2 regions of the Sutcliffiella sp. NC1 genome follow, and region 2 is predicted to be linked to the other one. Evidence: a T-box and tRNA genes for the amino acid it is inferred to sense, from the RefSeq annotation. Region 2 holds a T-box; the other holds one or more tRNA genes.
The links. A T-box is a leader RNA that pairs with one kind of tRNA and senses whether it is charged. The one in region 2 lies ahead of trpS (tryptophan--tRNA ligase), so its partner is inferred to be a tRNA-Trp.
Positions count from the first base shown of each region.

Region 1: it encodes a tRNA-Trp, which carries the amino acid that the T-box ahead of trpS (tryptophan--tRNA ligase) is inferred to sense. The anticodon was not compared.

Region 1 is NZ_CP115153.1:931,429-940,872, reverse strand. Features, by position in the region: gene queG (tRNA epoxyqueuosine(34) reductase QueG) at 1-1,061, opposite strand, end outside; gene O1A01_RS04740 (B3/B4 domain-containing protein) at 1,125-1,787, shown strand; tRNA gene O1A01_RS04735 (tRNA-Gly) at 1,920-1,993, opposite strand; tRNA gene O1A01_RS04730 (tRNA-Leu) at 2,014-2,094, opposite strand; tRNA gene O1A01_RS04725 (tRNA-Leu) at 2,118-2,206, opposite strand; tRNA gene O1A01_RS04720 (tRNA-Cys) at 2,233-2,306, opposite strand; tRNA gene O1A01_RS04715 (tRNA-Gly) at 2,315-2,389, opposite strand; tRNA gene O1A01_RS04710 (tRNA-Gln) at 2,395-2,469, opposite strand; tRNA gene O1A01_RS04705 (tRNA-His) at 2,485-2,560, opposite strand; tRNA gene O1A01_RS04700 (tRNA-Trp) at 2,587-2,660, opposite strand; tRNA gene O1A01_RS04695 (tRNA-Tyr) at 2,692-2,775, opposite strand; tRNA gene O1A01_RS04690 (tRNA-Thr) at 2,784-2,859, opposite strand; tRNA gene O1A01_RS04685 (tRNA-Phe) at 2,897-2,972, opposite strand; tRNA gene O1A01_RS04680 (tRNA-Asp) at 2,989-3,064, opposite strand; tRNA gene O1A01_RS04675 (tRNA-Met) at 3,065-3,141, opposite strand; tRNA gene O1A01_RS04670 (tRNA-Val) at 3,164-3,239, opposite strand; tRNA gene O1A01_RS04665 (tRNA-Glu) at 3,249-3,323, opposite strand; tRNA gene O1A01_RS04660 (tRNA-Ser) at 3,345-3,436, opposite strand; tRNA gene O1A01_RS04655 (tRNA-Asn) at 3,441-3,515, opposite strand; rRNA gene rrf (5S ribosomal RNA) at 3,537-3,653, opposite strand; rRNA gene O1A01_RS04645 (23S ribosomal RNA) at 3,772-6,706, opposite strand; rRNA gene O1A01_RS04640 (16S ribosomal RNA) at 7,015-8,566, opposite strand; gene O1A01_RS04635 (nucleotidyltransferase-like protein) at 8,876-9,444, opposite strand, start outside.
Region 2 is NZ_CP115153.1:1,259,003-1,268,446, forward strand. Features, by position in the region: gene O1A01_RS06325 (peptide-binding protein) at 1-493, shown strand, start outside; gene O1A01_RS06330 (ABC transporter permease) at 682-1,632, shown strand; gene opp4C (oligopeptide ABC transporter permease) at 1,647-2,561, shown strand; gene O1A01_RS06340 (YuzI family membrane protein) at 3,172-3,387, shown strand; gene O1A01_RS06345 (YjbA family protein) at 3,481-4,224, shown strand; gene trpS (tryptophan--tRNA ligase) at 4,280-5,266, opposite strand; T-box leader at 5,325-5,506, opposite strand; gene O1A01_RS06355 (helix-turn-helix domain-containing protein) at 5,645-7,990, shown strand; gene O1A01_RS06360 (MFS transporter) at 8,251-9,444, shown strand, end outside.

The sequences.
Region 1 (9,444 bases), 330 kb from region 2:
TGTTCTCCAATTTTACCTAATGCCCATGCTGCTGTCCCTCTAATGACAGGTCTTGGATCATTTTCAATTAGCTCAAGGAGAACTGGGACAGCCGTTTTATCCCGATAATGGGCTAGTGCTATAATTGCATTTCGTTGGATTGGTTTTTTTCCTCGCCATGAACCTGACATATGGCCATATTTTTCTTTAAACTCTCGATTACTCATTGTTAACAAAGGCTTTAATCTCGGCTTTACTAGCTCAGGATCGGGTTCTAATTCCGCATGAAGGTGAAAGTCCTTCCCCTTATTTTCTGGACATACCGTCTGGCACGTGTCACAACCATACAAACGATTACCTAGTTTTGTTCTATATTCTTCTTTTAAAAAGCCTTTCGTCTGTGTTAAAAAGGCAATGCACTTGTTAGAATCGAGTTGCCCTCCTTGAATTAATGCACCGGTTGGACAAGCATCCACACACTTATTACACGACCCACAACGGTCTTCAATCGATTGATCTGGATCAAATGGTATATTTGTAATCATTTCACCTAAATACACGTAGGAACCAAATTCTGGCGTAATAATGGCACAGTTTTTACCACTCCACCCGATACCTGCTCTTTCGGCAACTGCTCGATCTGCAAGCTCACCTGTATCGACCATTGATTTTAATGTTGCTTCTGGGACTTTTTGTTTAATGAATTCTTCTAATTTACTTAAGCGATCTCTCAGTACAAGGTGATAATCTGTTCCCCATGATGCCCTGCAAAAAATACCCCGTGGGTCCTTCCTCGTACTACGAGGTGCATCTTTCATTTTTGATGGGTAAGCAATCGCAATCGCAATAATAGATTTTGCTTGAGGGAGTAAAAGCTGAGGATTCGTTCGCTTTTCAATATCACTTTCTTCAAAACCTGATTGGTACCCATTTTCTTGCTGTACTCTCAACCGTTCCTTCAATTCAACAAAAGGACTTGCACTTGTAAAACCAATTTTATCAATGCCAATTTGCTTACTGTATTGAATAATTTCTTCTTTTAATTTAGTAAAATTCAATGTATGCACCTCCTTTGCTAACATTTTTAACTATTCATTTAATGTGTGGTAAACTAATATAAACATGGAAATAAAGGAAGCGGTATAATGATTACAATACATAATGAAGTAAAAAAAGCTATTCCAAATTTTAAGTTAGGTTATATTGAATATGAAAATACAACTATAAGCACTACACCCCAAATGTTTAAAGGTAGATTTCGCCTTTTTCAAGAATCAATATACTTTGATTTACTTGATCAAGAACTAAAAAGTGTTCACGGAATAGCGGAATGGAGAAAGATTTTCAAACAAACTGGTACTGATCCGAGTAGGTACCGCCCATCCGCCGAAGCGCTATATAGAAGGATTAAAAAAGGTCAGTTTCTTGAACCTGTAAACTCTGGCGTAGACATTAATAATTTTTTTTCGTTAAAGTATTCAATTCCTTTTGGTTTATATGATAATGCAAAACTTAACGGACAGCTATCAGTAATGATTGGAAAAGAAAATGATCACTATACTGGTTTAAACGGTAGAATAATCAGTCTTGATAAAATCCTTCATACTGCTGACGAAAATGGCCCGTTCGGAAGTCCTTACATTGATAGTACTAGATCCCCTATTTCAGAAGCAACTACTGATGCCATTCAACTTGTTTATTTACTTCCATCTATTGAAAATAATGAAGCAGTAAAGATGCTAGAGAGTGTTGCTTCTATGTTTGTACAAATTAACGGCGGGAATTTTAAAGTAAATCTAGTATCATAAAGAATTCATTTTATTAATGAATTCTTTTTTTGTTCTTTAACATATTAGATTAAAAGTATCCATAGTGGGTAAACAAAAAAACGTAATGCATCGTTAATTTGTTTAACGAAACACTACGTTACTCACTATGTATGGAGCGGGTGATGGGAATCGAACCCACGACATCAGCTTGGAAGGCTGAGGTTTTACCATTAAACTACACCCGCACTGGCCTATTCTTAATTAATACCGGTGGTCGGGTTCGAACCGACACTCCGAAGGAACACGATTTTGAGTCGTGCGCGTCTGCCAATTCCGCCACACCGGCGTAAACAGTATTAAAATAAAAAATGGTGCCGAGGACCGGAATCGAACCGGTACGGTAGTCACCTACCGCAGGATTTTAAGTCCTGTGCGTCTGCCAGTTCCGCCACCCCGGCTTGTAACACTGTTTGGCATTTATTAGTGGAGGCGGCAACCGGATTCGAACCGGTGGTAAAGGTTTTGCAGACCTCTGCCTTACCACTTGGCTATGCCGCCTAATGTATTGGAGCGGAAGACGGGATTCGAACCCGCGACCCCCACCTTGGCAAGGTGGTGTTCTACCACTGAACTACTTCCGCAAAATTGGCTGGGCTAGCTGGATTCGAACCAACGCATGACGGAGTCAAAGTCCGTTGCCTTACCGCTTGGCTATAGCCCAATAATTTTATAATGTTGGGGCGATTGATGGGAATCGAACCCACGAGTGCCAGAGCCACAATCTGGTGCGTTAACCACTTCGCCACAACCGCCATAATGTTAAGTTTTGTTTTATAATTGGCAGGGGCAGTAGGAATCGAACCCACACCGGAGGTTTTGGAGACCTCTGTTCTACCGTTAAACTATGCCCCTATAGTAAGAATTGTTACAACTTAATTTAAAATGGTGGAGGGGGACGGATTCGAACCGCCGAACCCAAGGGAGCGGATTTACAGTCCGCCGCGTTTAGCCACTTCGCTACCCCTCCAGTAAGGATGGTGCCGGCGATAGGAGTCGAACCCACGACCTACTGATTACAAGTCAGTTGCTCTACCAACTGAGCTACACCGGCATATATTAAATGCAATTATTTCTTTTTATAATTTAAATGGTGGCTCGGGACGGAATCGAACCGCCGACACATGGATTTTCAGTCCATTGCTCTACCGACTGAGCTACCGAGCCTAACTTTAAATTATAATGGCGGTCCCGACGGGAATCGAACCCGCGATCTCCTGCGTGACAGGCAGGCATGTTAACCGCTACACCACGGGACCTGGTTGCGGGGACAGGATTTGAACCTGCGACCTTCGGGTTATGAGCCCGACGAGCTACCGGACTGCTCCACCCCGCGACGATATTAATCTTATAATTTATGGTGGAGGATGACGGGATCGAACCGCCGACCCCCTGCTTGTAAGGCAGGTGCTCTCCCAGCTGAGCTAATCCTCCAATATATAATGGTGACCCGTACGGGATTCGAACCCGTGTTACCGCCGTGAAAGGGCGGTGTCTTAACCGCTTGACCAACGGGCCATAATTGTAAGAGTTTAAGAATGGCGGAGAGCAAGGGATTTGAACCCTTGAGACGGCGGTAACCGTCTACACGATTTCCAATCGTGCTCCTTCGGCCACTCGGACAGCTCTCCATAATGGCTCCACCAGTAGGATTCGAACCTACGACCCTTCGGTTAACAGCCGAATGCTCTACCGCTGAGCTATGGTGGAATAGAAGAATTATATCCTTCAGCCTGGCAACGTCCTACTCTCGCAGGGGGACAGCCCCCAACTACCATCGGCGCTGAAGAGCTTAACTTCCGTGTTCGGTATGGGAACGGGTGTGACCTCTTCGCCATCATTACCAGACATTTTTTTAAGGACAAATACTATTATAATATATTTTATGAGAAAATCAAGAGTTTTTTTTGTTCTCTCAAAACTAGATAATATTTTTCATCAAGATCGTTCATATCGTTCATTTAAATTGGTTAAGTCCTCGATCGATTAGTATTCGTCAGCTACACGTGTCGCCACGCTTCCACCTCGAACCTATCAACCTGATCATCTTTCAGGGATCTTACTAGCTTGCGCTAAAGGAAATCTCATCTTGAGGGGGGCTTCATGCTTAGATGCTTTCAGCACTTATCCCGTCCGCACGTAGCTACCCAGCTATGCCTTTGGCAAGACAACTGGTACACCAGCGGTGCGTCCATCCCGGTCCTCTCGTACTAAGGACAGCTCCTCTCAAATTTCCTACGCCCACGACGGATAGGGACCGAACTGTCTCACGACGTTCTGAACCCAGCTCGCGTACCGCTTTAATGGGCGAACAGCCCAACCCTTGGGACCGACTACAGCCCCAGGATGCGATGAGCCGACATCGAGGTGCCAAACCTCCCCGTCGATGTGGACTCTTGGGGGAGATAAGCCTGTTATCCCCGGGGTAGCTTTTATCCGTTGAGCGATGGCCCTTCCATGCGGAACCACCGGATCACTAAGCCCGACTTTCGTCCCTGCTCGACTTGTAGGTCTCGCAGTCAAGCTCCCTTGTGCCTTTACACTCTACGAATGATTTCCAACCATTCTGAGGGAACCTTTGGGCGCCTCCGTTACTCTTTAGGAGGCGACCGCCCCAGTCAAACTGCCCACCTGACACTGTCTCCCGAGCCGATAAGGCTCGCGGGTTAGAATTTCAATACAGCCAGGGTAGTATCCCACCGACGCCTCCACCGAAGCTAGCGCTCCGGCTTCTCAGGCTCCTACCTATCCTGTACAAGCTGTACCAAAATTCAATATCAGGCTACAGTAAAGCTCCACGGGGTCTTTCCGTCCTGTCGCGGGTAACCTGCATCTTCACAGGTACTATAATTTCACCGAGTCTCTGGTTGAGACAGTGCCCAGATCGTTACGCCTTTCGTGCGGGTCGGAACTTACCCGACAAGGAATTTCGCTACCTTAGGACCGTTATAGTTACGGCCGCCGTTTACTGGGGCTTCGGTTCAAAGCTTCGCGCCGAGGCGCTAACCTTTCCCCTTAACCTTCCAGCACCGGGCAGGCGTCAGCCCCTATACTTCGCCTTACGGCTTCGCAGAGACCTGTGTTTTTGCTAAACAGTCGCCTGGGCCTATTCACTGCGGCTCTCTCGGGCTTTAACACCCTAACAGAGCACCCCTTCTCCCGAAGTTACGGGGTCATTTTGCCGAGTTCCTTAACCAGAGTTCTCTCGCTCACCTTAGGATTCTCTCCTCGCCTACCTGTGTCGGTTTGCGGTACGGGCACCATATTCCTCGCTAGAAGCTTTTCTTGGCAGTGTGGAATCAGGAACTTCGGTACTATATTTCCCTCGCCATCACAGCTCAGCCTTTAGGATAAGCGGATTTGCCTACTTATCCAGCCTAACTGCTTGGACGCACATATCCAACAGTGCGCTTACCCTATCCTCCTGCGTCCCTCCATCGCTCAAACGGAATGAGGTGGTACAGGAATATCAACCTGTTATCCATCGCCTACGCCTTTCGGCCTCGGCTTAGGTCCCGACTAACCCTGAGCGGACGAGCCTTCCTCAGGAAACCTTAGGCATTCGGTGGAAGGGATTCTCACCCTTCTTTCGCTACTCATACCGGCATTCTCACTTCTAAGCGCTCCACCAGTCCTTACGGTCTAGCTTCAACGCCCTTAGAACGCTCTCCTACCACTGTTCGTAAGAACAGTCCGCAGCTTCGGTGATACGTTTAGCCCCGGTACATTTTCGGCGCAGAGTCACTCGACCAGTGAGCTATTACGCACTCTTTAAATGGTGGCTGCTTCTAAGCCAACATCCTGGTTGTCTAAGCAACTCCACATCCTTTTCCACTTAACGTATACTTTGGGACCTTAGCTGGCGGTCTGGGCTGTTTCCCTCTTGACTACGGATCTTATCACTCGCAGTCTGACTCCTGAGAAACAAGTCTTTGGCATTCGGAGTTTGACTGAATTCGGTAATCCGATGAGGACCCCTAGTCCAATCAGTGCTCTACCTCCAAGACTCTTTACTCAAGGCTAGCCCTAAAGCTATTTCGGAGAGAACCAGCTATCTCCAGGTTCGATTGGAATTTCTCCGCTACCCACACCTCATCCCCGCACTTTTCAACGTGCGTGGGTTCGGGCCTCCATTCAGTGTTACCTGAACTTCACCCTGGACATGGGTAGATCACCTGGTTTCGGGTCTACGACCACGTACTATGACGCCCTATTCAGACTCGCTTTCGCTACGGCTCCGTCTCATCAACTTAACCTTGCACGTAATCGTAACTCGCCGGTTCATTCTACAAAAGGCACGCTATCACCCATTAACGGGCTCTAACTACTTGTAGGCACACGGTTTCAGGATCTTTTCACTCCCCTTCCGGGGTGCTTTTCACCTTTCCCTCACGGTACTGGTTCACTATCGGTCACTAGGGAGTATTTAGCCTTGGGAGATGGTCCTCCCAGCTTCCGACGGGATTTCTCGTGTCCCGCCGTACTCAGGATCCACTCAAGAGAGAACGAGGTTTCAACTACAGGGTTTTTACCTTCTATGACAGACCTTTCCAGGTCGCTTCGTTTACCCCGTTCTTTTGTAACTCCGTATAGAGTGTCCTACAACCCCAAGAGGCAAGCCTCTTGGTTTGGGCTAATTCCGTTTCGCTCGCCGCTACTCAGGAAATCGCGTTTGCTTTCTCTTCCTCCGGGTACTTAGATGTTTCAGTTCCCCGGGTCTGCCTTCCATACCCTATGTATTCAGGTAAGGATACTACTCCATTACGAGCAGTGGGTTTCCCCATTCGGAAATCTCTGGATCAAAGCTTACTTACAGCTCCCCAAAGCATATCGGTGTTAGTCCCGTCCTTCATCGGCTCCTAGTGCCAAGGCATCCACCGTGCGCCCTTAATAACTTAACCGTCGACAAATGATAAGCGTCGCATCTCTTCGTCAGCTTCCTTCGCTCACGTCCTCATGTACGCTTTTGTACACTCCGGCGCTCGCTCAGTCGCTTCCTCGACCTGCTCGCTTCTAATTTGTCTTAGTATTCAACCTAAAATTAGGTTTCGTTGATAACAGCGAATTGTTATCATTAGAAAATTACTAAGATGAACGATACTTGTGAATGTATCTTGATTACTTATATTATCTAGTTTTCAAAGAACATATTTAATAGAGAGAATGCTCTCTCAAAACTAAACAAAACAATGAGCGTGATTTTCCTTAGAAAGGAGGTGATCCAGCCGCACCTTCCGATACGGCTACCTTGTTACGACTTCACCCCAATCATCTGTCCCACCTTAGGCGGCTGGCTCCAAAAGGTTACCCCACCGACTTCGGGTGTTACAAACTCTCGTGGTGTGACGGGCGGTGTGTACAAGGCCCGGGAACGTATTCACCGCGGCATGCTGATCCGCGATTACTAGCGATTCCGGCTTCATGTAGGCGAGTTGCAGCCTACAATCCGAACTGAGAACGGTTTTATGGGATTGGCTCGACCTCGCGGTTTTGCTGCCCTTTGTACCGTCCATTGTAGCACGTGTGTAGCCCAGGTCATAAGGGGCATGATGATTTGACGTCATCCCCACCTTCCTCCGGTTTGTCACCGGCAGTCTCCTTAGAGTGCCCAACTGAATGCTGGCAACTAAGAACAAGGGTTGCGCTCGTTGCGGGACTTAACCCAACATCTCACGACACGAGCTGACGACAACCATGCACCACCTGTCACTCTGTCCCCCGAAGGGGAACGCTCTATCTCTAGAGGTGGCAGAGGATGTCAAGACCTGGTAAGGTTCTTCGCGTTGCTTCGAATTAAACCACATGCTCCACCGCTTGTGCGGGCCCCCGTCAATTCCTTTGAGTTTCAGTCTTGCGACCGTACTCCCCAGGCGGAGTGCTTAATGCGTTAGCTGCAGCACTAAAGGGCGGAAACCCTCTAACACTTAGCACTCATCGTTTACGGCGTGGACTACCAGGGTATCTAATCCTGTTTGCTCCCCACGCTTTCGCGCCTCAGCGTCAGTTACAGACCAGAGAGTCGCCTTCGCCACTGGTGTTCCTCCACATCTCTACGCATTTCACCGCTACACGTGGAATTCCACTCTCCTCTTCTGCACTCAAGTCTCCCAGTTTCCAATGACCCTCCACGGTTGAGCCGTGGGCTTTCACATCAGACTTAAGAAACCGCCTGCGCGCGCTTTACGCCCAATAATTCCGGACAACGCTTGCCACCTACGTATTACCGCGGCTGCTGGCACGTAGTTAGCCGTGGCTTTCTGGTTAGGTACCGTCAAGGTGCGAGCAGTTACTCTCGCACTTGTTCTTCCCTAACAACAGAGCTTTACGACCCGAAGGCCTTCATCGCTCACGCGGCGTTGCTCCATCAGACTTTCGTCCATTGTGGAAGATTCCCTACTGCTGCCTCCCGTAGGAGTCTGGGCCGTGTCTCAGTCCCAGTGTGGCCGATCACCCTCTCAGGTCGGCTACGCATCGTTGCCTTGGTGAGCCGTTACCTCACCAACTAGCTAATGCGCCGCGGGCCCATCTGTAAGTGTTAGCCGAAACCAACTTTCAATATAGTACCAGGAGGTACTATATATTATCCGGTATTAGCTCCGGTTTCCCGAAGTTATCCCAGTCTTACAGGCAGGTTGCCCACGTGTTACTCACCCGTCCGCCGCTAACTTCTTTAAAGCAAGCTCTAAAGAAGTTCGCTCGACTTGCATGTATTAGGCACGCCGCCAGCGTTCGTCCTGAGCCAGGATCAAACTCTCCGTAGAGTATTTGATTGCTCAAAATGTTTGCTGACTTATCGTCAATTTATTGTTTTGTCGATTTTAAAAACCGACTTGCACGCTATTGTTTTGTTTAGTTTTCAAAGAACATTTTAAGTTCGCTTGCTTGAAGCGACTTTTATAATTTAACATGTTTTCAAATCAATGTCAACATGTTTTTTTATTTTTTGTTGTTGTCGTTTAACACCTTCGTTAGCGACGAATATTAATATATCACGATAACAAAATCGAGTCAACAGTTTTTTAGATCTTTTTTTAAAAGAGGGAGAATAAATGTTTATCCCCCTCTTTGACTTACTCATTCGAGACTTTATACATTCTATGATAAACACCATGACCCTTTGTTTCTACTTTAACAGCCTCTATTAAACCTTTTTCAACAAGGTAGTCTATAAGTACCGTTAAGTCTGCAATATACCCTGCCAATTCAGGTTCATTTAATAAATCATTATATGACCATGATGTTTCTTTCGTATTTAATACATCTAATAAATGTTGAATTCCAATTTTCGTTCTAGAATGTATTAAAAATTCACTTGCTAGAAATAAAAGCTCTAGTCTTTTTTCAATTGGTTCTTCTCCCTCTACTAATTCTTCATATAGTTTATGAATTTGTGGCTCAATTTGTTTAACTTGATTCCATACAGTCAGTTCTGGATGAAAACCATTTTCAATAACTGATAATCTTGCAAGGTGGTGGAGAGAATGAACGATATGATTGAATGCGTCCAAATGATGATTTGATTCAAAGAAATCTTTTCCTTCCATATACCTTCTAATTAGCTTAGCAAATTCTATACCTATTTTTACTTTTCTATCTTCTAACGGGTAATCATCCAATTTGTTTCTCAAAGTTATAATGT
Region 2 (9,444 bases):
AGTTAAATTCTCTTTCAGCTTAAAAACGAACCAAGGTAACAAAATCCGTGAAGATATCGCGGTTGTAGTTCAAGAGCAATTCGCTCAAATCGGTATTGAAGTAAAACCTGAAATTATGGAATGGTCTGCATTCTTAGCTGATGTTAACCCACCAGCTTGGAACTTCGATGCAATCATCTTAGGATGGGCATTATCTACAGATCCAGATCCAAGTGGTATTTTCCACTCTAAAGAAATTGAAGAAGGCTTAAACTTCGTTGCATACTCTAACCCAGAGGCTGACGAGTTAATGGATCTAAACATGTCTACTATGGACCGTGATGAGCGTGCGGATTATATTAAGCAAGCTAATGCATTGATCGCTGAAGATCAACCATATACTTTCTTATACTATCCAAACGCACACCGTGCAATGCCTGTAAACTTAGAAGGCTTTGAGTTCCATGCGCGTTTAGAGTACTACAACATCCACAAATGGTGGTTAAAACAATAATAACTAATAACTAAAATATAGTTATATAGGAAATAGGGGAAGGGGTTGTCCCTTTCCCTTTTTTCTTCAAATTTGTACAAAATTTGTCGAATGTAAGTTGAATTTGAAAGCAATGCTGTTCACATTACAGTATTAATATAAGCTAAAAATAGCCCGCATAAAGTTTAGACAGAAAAGGAGAATCAGCTATGATCTCATATATTATTCGCCGTTGTTTAATGGCAATTCCGTTATTGTTTGGGATTACTATTCTGTCATTTGCGATCATCAAAATGGCTCCAGGTGGACCATCTTCCTTAATGTTAGACCCTAACATTAGTAAAGGTGATTTAGCAGCATTTGAAGAAAAGTACGGTTTAAATGACCCAGTTCATGTTCAATATTTAAAATGGGTTGGTAATATGGTTCAGGGTGATTTTGGGAACTCTTTAATTCGTCGTGGTGTACCTGTAAGTGAAATGATCATGAACCGTTTACCAAACACATTATTACTAATGGTAGTTTCCACAGTTTTGGCATTAATTATATCGATACCATTCGGTATTATTTCGGCCAGGAAGCAATACACTTTAACTGATTACACCGTAACAGTGACATCATTTTTAGGACTAGCAACTCCGAACTTTTGGATCGGTTTAATGATGATTATGCTATTTTCTGTTCAGCTCGGATGGATGCCTACTGGTGGAGTCGCTACATTAAATGCACCTTTTAGTATTTGGGACAGAATACATCACTTAATCATGCCTGCATTAGTTTTAGCTACAGCTGATATGGCTGGTTTAACACGTTATACAAGATCTAGTATGCTTGAAGTTTTAAGGCAAGATTATATGCGTACAGCAAGAGCGAAAGGATTAAAAGAAAACAAAGTAGTGTATAAACATGGATTACGTAACGGTTTAATTCCGATTATTACAATCTTCGGTTTAATGCTTCCTTCTTTTATTGGCGGATCTGTTGTTGTAGAACGTATTTTTGCATGGCCAGGAATCGGAATGTTATTTATCGATTCAGCATTCCAACGTGATTATCCTGTAATAATGGGACTTACGGTTATTTCTGCAGTACTTGTTGTAATTGGAAACTTAATCGCTGATATACTTTACGCTGTATTTGATCCGCGTATTGAATACTAAAAGGGGGAGCATCGATGCAAACACAACCATCTACACAACCTAATTCCAATTTATCGTTAGACCCCAAGAAAAATAAACAGGATACGTTACTGAAAATTACTGTTAGAAAGTTTTTCAACAATAAGCTAGCAGTTGTTGGGGCAATAATTTTAATGATTATTATGGGGCTAGCACTTTTTGCACCATTAGTTACACAATTCCCTTATCAACAGCAAAACTTACTTAATCGATTACAGGCTCCAAACGCAGAACATTGGTTAGGAACAGATCGATATGGTCGTGACGTATTTGCTAGAATTTTATACGGAGCTAGAGTCTCCTTAATGGTAGGTTTCGCTTCCGTTGCAGGGGCAATTACGATTGGTACGGTTATTGGAGCAGTTGCAGGATATTTCGGTGGAAAAATAGATGCGTTTTTAATGCGTGTCGTTGACGTAGTAATTTCAATCCCGAACATATTCTTATTAATTACGTTAGTAACAATCTTTGAGCCAGGATTAGATAAGTTAATTATCATTTTTGCGCTTACTGGTTGGACTGGAACAGCACGTCTAGTTCGTGGAGAGTTTCTATCCCTTCGTACTCGTGAATTCGTATTAGCTGCAAAAACAATAGGAACAAGAAGCTATGTAATTATATTCTCGCATATTTTACCAAATGCTTTAGGACCAATTATAGTAGCAGCAACGTTATCGGTAGGAGGAGTAATTTTAGCAGAATCTACATTAAGTTATTTAGGTCTTGGAATTCAACCACCTACACCAAGTTGGGGTAATATGTTACAAGATGCTCAAAACTTTACGATTATGTTAAAGCATCCATGGTATCCTTTATTCCCAGGTCTAATGATTTTATTTACAGTACTAGCGTTTAACTTTATAGGAGACGGTCTACGTGACGCGTTAGATCCAAAAACTTTAGAAAAGTAGAAAAGTCAAGATGCCAATCTTGGCTTTTCTACTTTTTTATATTTAGAAAGAATATAAAATGAGACAACTTTAGGATATACATATATTTCTCGTACTTGTTTTAAACTTCCGGAAAATTTCCCCTTTCGAAGTTTAGAAATGTAGTGCAAAAATCAAGCTCAAACCCTAAATTATTCCCAAGATAGACACCTATGAAAGTGAAAATGTGCAACGTTGCGAATGAAAATAGTTTTTCAGTTTTTGAACGGTTTTAAGGTTAAAGGTTTGTACTTAAGGTTTAGAATCGTGAGTGGAACGCAGCGGAAGACACTGGACTCCAGCGGGAAGAAGAGGAATCGGGAGACCCCGCAGGCGCTTGCGCCAAGGAGGCTTCCGTTTCTCCCCGCGGAAAGCAAGTGTCTGTAGCGAAGTGAAACGGACTAACTTAAAAACAGTAAAAATTTCCAAGGTTGACCTACTGAAAAGCGCCTCCAACTCAACTTACTTACAAGATTACGTGCCTATTTCTCCTTATTTTTATCATTTTTTTCACAACCTCTCATAGAATATAGTAAATAAAGAGTAGGACAAGGAGGAACGAGTATGATAACGAAGATTGTTAGTGATAGAGATGATTAGAGCATTTATATTTTTAGTAGGTTTTGGCTCAGCCGTTGCTGGAGGCATAAGTACACTTGCCTATTTAAACTTATTTGTAAACGGAGTAGATTTAAAAGGCTACCTTTTATTCATATTAAAACGACCAGAATGTTACCTCTTACCGATAGGTCTACTAATTGTTGCTTCAAGTATTTACACCCCTGATGGAAAAAAATCCTCTAATTAAACTTCCATGAATATATAGATTATGGAATAAATTTGAACTTGTCTGCCTATACTTATGGATAATAACGAGTAGAAATAAAGTGAGGGGTTAGTCATGTTATATCTCCATGATGTTTGGGTGAATTGGTTTGAAGGTGAAGAGAATGGCTATAATGTTTGTCATTTTCATGAATGGAGAAAAGAAGACAGCGTAGAGTTACTAGATCAAGTTCCATTACTTTTTGTAGAAAGTGTTTTATTCCATTATATCGAAAATGATTTACAAGAGCTTCCTGCGAAATTACTAGAAGACGTTTTTCAGAAGAGCTACATTAGGAAAAATCATGAACGGATTCAGCAAGACTATTGTTTTATCGTTACAGATGGACAAGGTATATTAGCAGTAGATACGATCGGCTATAACATACCGATACGAAAAAGCAGATTAATACCAAGACAAGAACAACTAGTTTACGATATGGTAGAAAACCATGAAGTAGAAAAGTACGATTTCAACGGTGTAAATAATAAAGAATATCACATTCTGTCGCCTTCACCAGATATGATGAAAGGATTGACTAGAAAAGAAAGACAATTGAAACAATTGTTATTTATGGCATTAGATCAATTAAAAACTACGAAAAATACAGCAGAAATAAGATATTGGTATACAGAATGGAATCCAGTGTCATACGAAATGATTCAATGTATGGATTTTCATGAAGTATGGGAACAGCTATATTCGGAATTAAAAAGTGGTTGGACAGAGAAACACGAAGAGCTGTGCGAACATATTATAAAAGGACAACCATTCTTTGAAAAATTGTGGGACATGGAACAACAGCCAAAAGTAAACTAAAAATAAGAGCGATGCCAAAATTGCATCGCTCTATTTTGCTTTAATAGAATATATATTATCTTTTTCTTCCTAGTCCCATCGCTTTTTCTACTTTTTTAATCATCTTGAAGGCTACTTTATTTGCCTTTTCAGCGCCTGCATCTAAAATTTGATCTAACTCGTCGGAGTTTATTAGCTCGTTATATCTTTCTTGAATTGGTGCCAATGCGTCTACTACAACGTTAGCTAGATCTTGTTTGAAATCACCGTACCCTTTTCCTTCATACTTTTGCTCTAATTCTTCAATTGTTACGTTAGCTAAAATAGAGTAAATGGATAGTAAATTAGATACACCAGGTTTATTTTCTTTATCGTATTTTACAATGCCTTCACTATCGGTTACAGCACTTTTAATTTTCTTAATAATTTGCTTTGGTTCATCTAACAAGGTGATGAACGATTTTTGATTTGGATCTGACTTACTCATCTTTTTAGTTGGCTCTTGTAACGACATAATTCTAGCTCCAACTTTAGGGATTTTTACTTCTGGTATTGTGAACACTTCTCGATATTTTTTATTAAATCGCTCCGCTAAATCTCGTGTAATCTCTAAATGTTGTTTTTGGTCCTCGCCAACTGGGACAACATCTGTATTATATAGAAGAATATCAGCAGCCATTAATGGAGGATATGTTAATAATCCAGCTGAAACTGCTTCACTACCTTGTGACTTATCTTTAAATTGAGTCATTCGTTCCAGTTCACCAATGTACGCAACACATTGCATAATCCAGCCAAGTTGGGCATGTGCTGGTACTTCTGATTGAATGAACAGTGTTGCGCGTTCAGGGTCTAGTCCTATTGCTACGTATAGAGCTGCTAAGCTTTTAATACTTTTTCTTAACTGTTGAGGATCTTGATGAACGGTAATCGCATGCTGGTCAACGATACAGAAATAGCAGTTATAATCATCTTGTAATTCCACAAACTGCTTCATAGCTCCAATATAATTTCCTAACGTAACGTTACCACTCGGTTGAATCCCAGAGAATATAGTTTTCATAGTAAAAACACTCCTTATAAAAATTAATACAAATACAAAAAGGCCCATTCATCCCTAAAAAAGGGACGAATGAACCGCGGTGCCACCCTTGTTATCTTACAGACAATGCCGCAAGATCACTTTAATCGTTAAATAGCTCGAAAGTCCAATTCCGTTTTACCTTGATGCTTGTTCTCACCAACCACAAGCTCTCTAAAAATCAGTGGATAAACCGTACTACGCCTTTTTCATTGCTAGGTTATTTAATTTTTTATGTTATTTTTATATATTATAAATAGTCTTAAAAGGAAATGCAAGGGAGAAAGTAATATAATTCCTTTAATTGTTAACGGAAAAAGGTTTAAGGTTGAAAAAACAAAAAATAAGTGAGGAAACAAAATGTTTCAAGAAACTGATTATTCAATAAGCTTACAAGAATTTCAATTATTAAATCCGAAGTTAAACCAAGGTCTCCAAATTATGATGCTAATAAACGGGGAACTAACAGTCGAAACTAATAGCCGTTTCTATACGTTAGAAGAAAAAGATTTATTAGTTATTAATCAAAATCAACTTTATCAAATTGAGAGTAATAATAAAAATAAAGTGGTAGTTGTTACTCTATCAAACGAATATATGGATAAATACTACCCAGCTTATAAAGATTATCGCTTTGAATGCTTTTCTAAAGAAATTGATATGGGTCGCGTACATTTAGTTAAGTCTATAAGAAAGTTGCTTGCGGAGATGTTAATTTCTAATTATCGAAGAGATGAAAGCTATAAGGTTGAAATGCAGTCCTATTTAAGTAAAATATTATTAATTTTAATACGTGGCTTTAAACAAAAAGCGCTAAGCACGGAAAAACATAATTTAGATAATCCACGTATTACACAAGTCATTACATATATAGAAGAAAACTTTAGAGAAGCAATTACACTAGAAGATACGGCTAAGAAATTTTATATTTCAGCGAGTTATTTATCGCGTTACTTTAAGCAAGAAATGGATATTGGTTTTAATCGCTATTTAACGAAAATAAGACTTAATCATGCAGTGAAGGATTTGCTGTATACGTCGCATCCTATTGGACAGATTGCTATTGATAATGGTTTTCCAAGTGCTAAATCTTTTACGACTTTATTTAAAGAAACATATAATGACACACCAAAAATTTATCGAGAAAAACATCAAAAAAGTGTAACGGATGTTGTAAAAATTCATAGTCATGAAGATACGTTAGAACTAAAGCAATCAAGGGATATTTTGAAAAAGCTGCAAATCTTCCTTAATGAGGACGTCATAGATTCTTTTGAAAATACAGAGTGGCGTTCAGAGGAATTAATCATTGATGTTTCACTATACAAAAACCAAAAGGAAGAAATTGTGACTCCTAACCATAGTCTATCTATTGGGGAATTAAAAGAAGTATTAAGAGAAGACGTCAGATCCCAATTGTTAATGACAAAAAAATATTTAGGATTAGACTATGTATCTGTTAGCAGACTAATTTATGGTTCAACGATAACACCTGCGGTAGAAACAGACGAAGATGTTGCAACAACTTCTCCTTATTATAATGCTGATTTTGCACTAGCCTTCCTACAAAAACATGGAATCTCCTTATTTATAAGTGTAGATTATCAAGAAATAACAGAAAATGAACAGCAGTATTTTAAAGAACTAGAGGGCGTCCTAAAGCATTGTCTTAATGTAAATGGGAGATCATTTTTGCAATCTTGGAAATTTATGTTTTATGAACCTGCTACAACCGTTGTCAGTGAAGCGGAGATGAGCCGTGTTTATTTAAAGTTGTATCAAACAATAAAACGTCTCATACCTAAAACAAATGTAGGAGTGTTTTTTCCTTTTTCCTATAGGGATGAAAAAGCTAATAAAAAACATGAGTGGATATTAGAAAAGAACGTTCCAATCGATTTTTTTGGCTATGAAACGAACCAAAATGAAATAATAGATTTTGAAAACTTAGAGGATGAGAGGTTTGCGCTAGCGGAAAACTATATAATCGAAAAAACCGGTAAGTTTAAAAACTATATAAGAAAAAATCATAAAGAAAAGCCACTACACCTTGTCAGCTGGAATACGTTGACAGGTAATACTCGCTATACAAACGGTACATTTTTTCGCGGAGCGCTAGTTTTTAAAAGTGCTCTTGAGGTTGCAAAGGAAGTTGAATCAATTGGCTTTTGGATTAATACAGAACTGCATGAAAATCGAGTGAAAAACAGAGGAATTAGTATGGAAGGAATGGAGCTTTATCACTATTTTAGTGGAAAGCGCCCAGCGTTTTTTGCCCTACAATTTTTGCGGAGACTCCAAGGCGAAATAATTGTAAAAGGTAACGAATATGTCATGACGGAAAATGAATGGGGTTATCAGCTCGTATTAATGAACTATACGAATGTGAATCCTTATTATTCGACGGAAGAAACATTGTTAAAGAAGTTAAATAAAGATATTCACGTCACGATATCAAATCTTGAACCAGGTGAGTATCAAATTAGAAAACATATTTTTGATAAGGAGCACGGAGCACTTTATAATCAATGGCGAAATTTAAATAGTAAATATGGTATTGATGAAGAAGTGATTCAATATATCGTCGAAACTAGTCAACCATCCTTGGAAATCTTTGATAAGTCCTTCGACAAAGAGTGGTCGTTTTATTCCTATTTAACTTTTAACGCAATCCATTTTTTTGAAATACGTAAAATAATCACGTAAGCAGTACTATTATGAAGGAATCAATGTGTCGAGCATTGGTTCTATTTATATTGGTAAAAAAATAGCCGTCATTTTTTTACCTATTTAATTTGGTGATAAAGAAGTGGGTGTGAGTTTGTGAAAAACTGAGCAAGTAATAACTTATACGTTTTCATTATCTCTTTTAAAATAAAAGTATGTTAATAAGCTGCTTATTAAATAAAAATTCAAGTAATCATTACTCTAAGAAACAATATTCTTATTTTTAAAGGAGGATCATCATGGAAGCTACCAACTATAAAGGTACGAATAAGATGATTGCAGGTATTGTATTTGGTGTTATTACATTTTGGTTATTTGCTCAAGCGATGGTAAATATCGTACCCGCGGTCCAAGCCGATTTAGGTATTGAACTAGGGGCATTAAATATAGCGATAAGTTTAACTTCTCTCTTTTCCGGTATGTTCATTGTTGTTGCAGGTGGATTAGCTGATAGAATGGGAAGAAAGAAAATTACGTATATTGGTCTTATTTTAAGTGTAATCGGTTCATTATGTTTAGTACTTGCACAAGGGGCAACATTACTAATTATTGGTCGTATACTGCAAGGTTTATCTGCTGCCTGTATCATGCCCGCTACTATTGCTTTAATGAAAGCATATTTTGAAGGTGCTGAAAGACAACGTGCACTTAGTTTTTGGTCTATCGGTTCTTGGGGAGGTTCTGGTATTACTTCTTTTGCCGGTGGTGCAATTGCAACATATATGGGATGGAAATGGATATTCATTTTCTCTATCATTTTCGCACTTTTAGCGATGTGGCTAATTAAAGAGGTACCAGAAAGCAAAGCAAAAACAACAGGTAAATTTAAGTTCGATTTCGGTGGATTAGGGATATTTATCGTTACGATGTTAGCGATTAACATATTAATAACACAAGGTGCTGACTTAGGTTGGACAAGTTTACCAACAATATTATTAGGAGTAGCATCCGTTCTTGGAGTTATCATATTTGTTAAATACGAAGCAAAAAGGAAAAATGCTCTTATTGATTTTGAATTATTTAAAAACAAACCATATACGGGAGCAACCATTTCAAACTTTTTATTAAATGCTGTAGCAGGGACATTAATCGTTGCTAATACGTATGTACAAGTAGGTCGCGGTTTTACTGCATTTCAATCTGGTTTACTTTCTATCGGTTATTTAATAGCGGTTTTAGGTATGATTCGTGTTGGTGAAAAGATCATGCAAAATACAGGTGCCAAAAAACCGATGATTTGGGGTTCAGCTATTACGTTAGTCGGTGTTGCTTTAATGGGATTAACATTTTTACCAGGATTCCTTTACACAGCAATGGTTTTCATCGGATTTATCCTTTTCGGTTTAGGTTTAGGAATGTATGCAACTCCATCAACTGATACTGCTGTTTCGGCAGCACCAGACGATAAGGTCGGAGAAGCTTCAGGTATTTAT